2 regions of the Rhabdaerophilum sp. genome follow, and region 2 is predicted to be linked to the other one. Evidence: riboswitches for the same ligand, from Rfam matches in the RefSeq annotation. Region 2 holds a riboswitch; the other holds the start of a gene.
What was found. A riboswitch is a leader RNA that binds a small molecule or an ion and turns the genes downstream of it on or off. The one in region 2 is predicted to bind thiamine pyrophosphate.
Positions count from the first base shown of each region.

Region 1: another riboswitch for thiamine pyrophosphate. It lies ahead of ACKODO_RS00390 (putative 2-aminoethylphosphonate ABC transporter substrate-binding protein); the one in region 2 lies ahead of ACKODO_RS09815 (hydroxyethylthiazole kinase).

Region 1 covers NZ_JBJTDY010000004.1:28,142-30,526, forward strand. The annotation lists gene ACKODO_RS00385 (CDP-alcohol phosphatidyltransferase family protein) at 1-259, shown strand, start outside; gene ACKODO_RS00390 (putative 2-aminoethylphosphonate ABC transporter substrate-binding protein) at 263-1,288, opposite strand; TPP riboswitch at 1,347-1,490, opposite strand; gene ACKODO_RS00395 (polyamine ABC transporter substrate-binding protein) at 1,660-2,385, shown strand, end outside.
Region 2 covers NZ_JBJTDY010000129.1:1,379-3,763, reverse strand. The annotation lists gene pheS (phenylalanine--tRNA ligase subunit alpha) at 1-152, shown strand, start outside; gene ACKODO_RS09820 (hypothetical protein) at 149-1,096, shown strand; TPP riboswitch at 1,125-1,235, shown strand; gene ACKODO_RS09815 (hydroxyethylthiazole kinase) at 1,226-1,984, shown strand; gene thiE (thiamine phosphate synthase) at 1,986-2,385, shown strand, end outside.

The DNA of each region.
Region 1 (2,385 bases), on a different contig from region 2:
ACCGGCCTGGCTGGCGCTGGTCATCGTGATCATTCTCACGGCGATGATGTTCCTGCCCGTGGTGTTCGTGCACCCCGTGCGCGTGAAGCGCTGGCGCCCCATGACCATGGCCGCGCTCGCGACATGGAGCGTGGCGGCGGTGTGGTCGATCATCGTGGATCGGCTTGCCCCCGGCCTCGCCACCAAAGCGGTGTTGCTGGCCGGCGGCATCTATTTCCTGGGGCTCGGTTTCCTGCGTGATCTGCCCGAGAAGGAATGAGCCTCAGCGCTTTGCGAAGCGCTTCTGCCACTCGCCAAGAATGCGATCGCGGTTCTCCATCGCCCAGACGAAATCGTTTCGGATCATCGAAGCCGCGACCCCCGCCGGATAATTCCTGGGCGGCGGGGCGACGCCCTCGATGGCCGTGAGCGGCACCCACCTGGCGTAGAGTTCGTTGGCCTTCCGGCTCGCGGCAAAATCCATCAGCGCCTTGGCGGCTTCGAGGTTCTTCGTGCCCTTGAGGATCGCGGCGGTATCCATGTCCCAGCCGCCGCCCTCCTTCATCACGAGGATGTCGATGGGCGCGCCCTTGTCCTTCTCCATCATGCCCGCGAGCTCATAGGAGATGCCGATCGGGTATTCGCCCGTCGCGGCATGGCGGCAGGGCCGCGTGCCCGAGGGCTCGTAGACCGCGATGTTCCTGTGCAGCCCCTCCATGAATTCCCACCCCTTCGCCTCGCCGAAGAGCTGCAGGAAGGCCGAGACATGGAAATAGCCCGTGCCCGAGGCCGCAGGATCGGAGAAGACGATCTTGCCCTTGTAAACAGGGTTCAGCAGGTCGAACCAGCTCTGCGGACGCGGAAGGTTCTGCTTCTCGGCCTCGATGGTGTTGAAGCAGATCGCCGCTACCCAGGCTTCCATGCCGATCCAGTGCGGCACGGCCTCGCTGTCGCGGAAATTCGGCCGCAGCGCCGCGAGGTTCTTCGGCGCATAGGGCTCAAGAATGCCGCGCCGCTTGAAATCAAGCATCGAGGTGACGGCGAGACCCCAGATGACATCGCCGCGCGCCTGCTCGGCTTCCGCGATGATGCGCGCGGTCAGCGTGCCCGTGGATTCGCGGCGCCAGACGATCTCGATATTCGGGTTCTCGGCCTCGAATGCGCTCTTGAACTCGGCGAGGCTCTCCGGAAGCAGGGTCGTATAGACCTGCAACTGCGTCTTCGGTGCTTGCGCGAAGGCCGGCAGGGCCAGCAGGCCCGCGATCAGCGCCGGGAAAGCACGGCGCGTGAGATTGTTCAGAAACATCATGGCGGATCTCCGTTCGAGTCAGAGATCCGGATTGAGGGCTTGAGAGTGCGACGACCTGACGGGCCATGCGCGCCATCCCTTCGCCGGCATGATCCGGATCAGGTTCGAAGGGTCGCCGCGCCTCCGGTTTTCCGGATCTCGCGGACTTCTCAGCCCCGAAGGCCGCGTGATGCGGCTGGCCAGGGCTCCCCTAGGCTCCAAACAGAGATAGTGGCGCGCAACCGATGCGTCAATTCCGGCGCGTCTCGCATCGCCGTCCCGGCATTTTTCCCTCTGGCATAACCCGAACGCCCTTTTCAGCCGGGCGCGAGGCGCTATTCTTCCCGACTGTTGGCGCTCTCGCCACGTTTTTCCCTTGGAGGTGAAACGCGATGAACGGGTTCTCGATTGGACGCGGGCTGGTGGCCGGTCTGACCTTCATGCTGTCAGCCCTGGCCGCGAAGGCGCAGGGCGAGGTGCGCGTCTATAACTGGTCGGATTACATCAACCCCGCCGTTCTCGACGCCTTCACGCGCGAAACCGGCATCAAGGTGATCTACGATACCTTCGACCAGATGGAGACGGTGGAGACGAAGCTTGTCACCGGCAAGAGCGGTTATGACCTCGTGGTGGTCACTGCATCGTTCCTGCCGCGGCACATCCCGCTGAAGCTCTACACCGAACTCGATAAATCGAGGCTGCCGAACCTCTCGCATCTTTGGCCCGATATCGTGGGCCGCCTGGCGAAATACGATCCCGGCAACAGGTTCGCGGTCAATTACATGTGGGGCACCACGGGCCTCGGCTACAATCTGAAGAAGGTGCGCGAGAAGCTCGGCCCGCAAGCGCAGGTCGATAGCTGGTCGATCCTGTTCGATCCCGCAAAGGTCTCGAAACTCGCTTCCTGCGGCGTGCACGTGCTCGAAGCGACGGAGGAAATGTTCCCGGCGGCGCTCCGTTATCTCGGCCTCGACCCGGATTCAAAGGCCGAAGGTGACCTGCGCAAGGCCGCGGATCTTCTGGCGAAAATCAAGCCGCATATCCAGAAATTCCATTCCTCCGAATACATCACCGCGCTCGCCAATGGCGATATCTGCCTCGCGGTGGGCTATTCGGGT
Region 2 (2,385 bases):
ATGCCTGGGGCATGGGCATCGACCGGATCGCCATGCTGAAATACGGCATGCCGGATCTGCGCCCGTTCTTCGAGGCGGATATCCGCTGGCTGAAACATTACGGCTTTCGCCCGCTGGATCTGCCGAGCCTCGCGGCCGGCCTTTCGGCTTGAAGCGCGATATCGCGATCCTCATCTATAGTCGCGGGCGGGAAAGCCTTCTCGCCCGGCTGATCGATGATCTTGACCGTTCATACATGCCGGCTCTGGAAGCAGGCGATCTCAGCGCCTGCGCCTTCATCTACGCGCAGAACTATTCCGGCGCCTATCTCGATGGGCTGAGGCAGCGTCATGCGGCGGCCATCGAGGCCGGGCGGCTTATCCTTTGCGAGGCCGAGCGCCCCCATTCCTGCATTGGCGAGGTCTTCGTGGCCGCGGCCGATGCGATGCATGCGCGGGTCGATTATCGGCTCGCTATGCTGATGGATGATGACAGCCTCTATCGCGCGGATGCTCAGGTCGATGCCAATCTCCGCGACACGGCTCGCCTGTTCCTGCAGAAGGGAGATCGTGCCTATTCCCTCAAGCTCGGCCCGGCGCGGGTGGTGGAATACTGGCCCTTCATCGATTCCGCCGGGCCAATCATGCCCTTCAAGGAAAAGATGCTCTGGGTGAGCCGCGCGGTGATGGAGGAGGCGCTGGCCTTCCCGGCCTTCGCCGCGCTGGCCGTGGGCGAGGATGTGGTTCTGGCGGCCATTGCCTGGCGGGGCGGGGCGCAGAAGTGCTTTGGCGTTTTCGGCCTTGGCACCTTCCTGCATCTCGGCTTCGAGCCGGATGAGGAAAGCGCCGGCCTCGCCATGGGCGGAGGCTATGGCGAACTCGTGGGCTATGACGAGACGAAACAAGCCGATCCCGAACTCGGCAAATACGGCGCGGCCTTTCGCGGCGGAATCGTGCCGCACACGGTGCTGCCCGAGATCTTCGTCGGCCCCGAGCACCCGCATCATACGATCAGCGGCATCAAGCCCGAGGCGGTCGCACATTACGGCGCTCGCGACACGGGCTTCAGCCGGATCGACCGCAAAGCGGCGATTGGGAAAACGCCCGAAGCCGGTTGACATCCCGGCCCGGCTGACCATTCTTGCTGCGCATTCCGAGGGGTGTCGCAACCGGCGGCTGAGATCAGGGGAATGGACCTGAGCACTCTTTGAACCTGATCCGGGTCATGCCGGCGAAGGGACGGAGCCGTGTTTCGTGACAAGATTTCCTCCACTGCTTCTTGCCTGCCGGTGCCGATGACGCCGTTTCCGCTTGATGAGGCGCGGCGCCTGGCCCGCGCTTTGGCCCGCGCCGTGGCCATGCGCCGGCCTCGCATTCATGTGCTCACCAATCCGGTGGCGCAGGCCGTGAGTGCAAATGCGCTCGTGGCGCTGGGGGCCGAGCCGTCGATGTCCGCGCATCCCCGCGACATCCTCGCGCTCGCGCGCGGCGCGGATGCCGTTCTCGTCAATCTCGGCATGCTCGAACCCGCGCGCGAGGCGGCGATCGAGGCGCTTCTCGCGGGGGGCGCGGCTTTGGCGACGCCCGTCGTGCTCGACCCCGTGATGGCCGATCGCGTGCCCTTCCGTCGTGAACTGGCGGAACGGTTTTCGCCTTTCCCGCGTCTCCTCGTGAAGGGGAATGCGGCAGAGATGGCCGCCTTGCGCGGCGCGTTTCCGGCCGGGACGGTTCTCGTCACCACCGGCGGGACCGATCATGTCGAGGGCAGCGCCGCCTGCGAGATCACGGGCGGCCACCCGCTCATGGCGCGGTTCTCGGGCTCGGGTTGCCTTGCGGGCGCGGTGATCGCGGCTTTCGCGAGCGTCGAGCCTGAGCCGGCGCGCGCCGCGGCCGCCGCGCTGACAGCCTTGCGACACGCCGCAGCCGAGGCCGGCGCGGCCGCGCAGGGCCCCGGCACCTTCGTGCCGCTTCTTCTCGATTCCCTCGCCCGTTTTTCGGAAGGATGACATGGCTCCGGACATCACCCTCTATGGCATCGTGGATCCGCAGATCGCGAGGGGCCGCAGCCTCGCGCGCCTCGCGCGTGCGGCGGCCGATGGCGGCACGACCATCATCCAGTATCGCGCGAAGGAGGCGGTTACCCGCGCGATGATTGCCGAAGCGCGGGGCATCGTCGCAGCGCTTTCGGGCACGAATGTGCCGCTGCTCATCAATGATCGCGTGGATGTCGCCCTCGCCAGCGGCGCGCAGGGCGTGCATCTCGGACGCGAGGACATGCACCCGGCGGATGCCCGCGCGCTTCTCGGCCCGCAAGCGATCATCGGCGCGACCGTGAAGGGCCGCGACGATCTGCTCGCCCTGCGCGGTCAGCCCGTCGATTATGTCTGCATCGGCGGCGTTTTCGCGA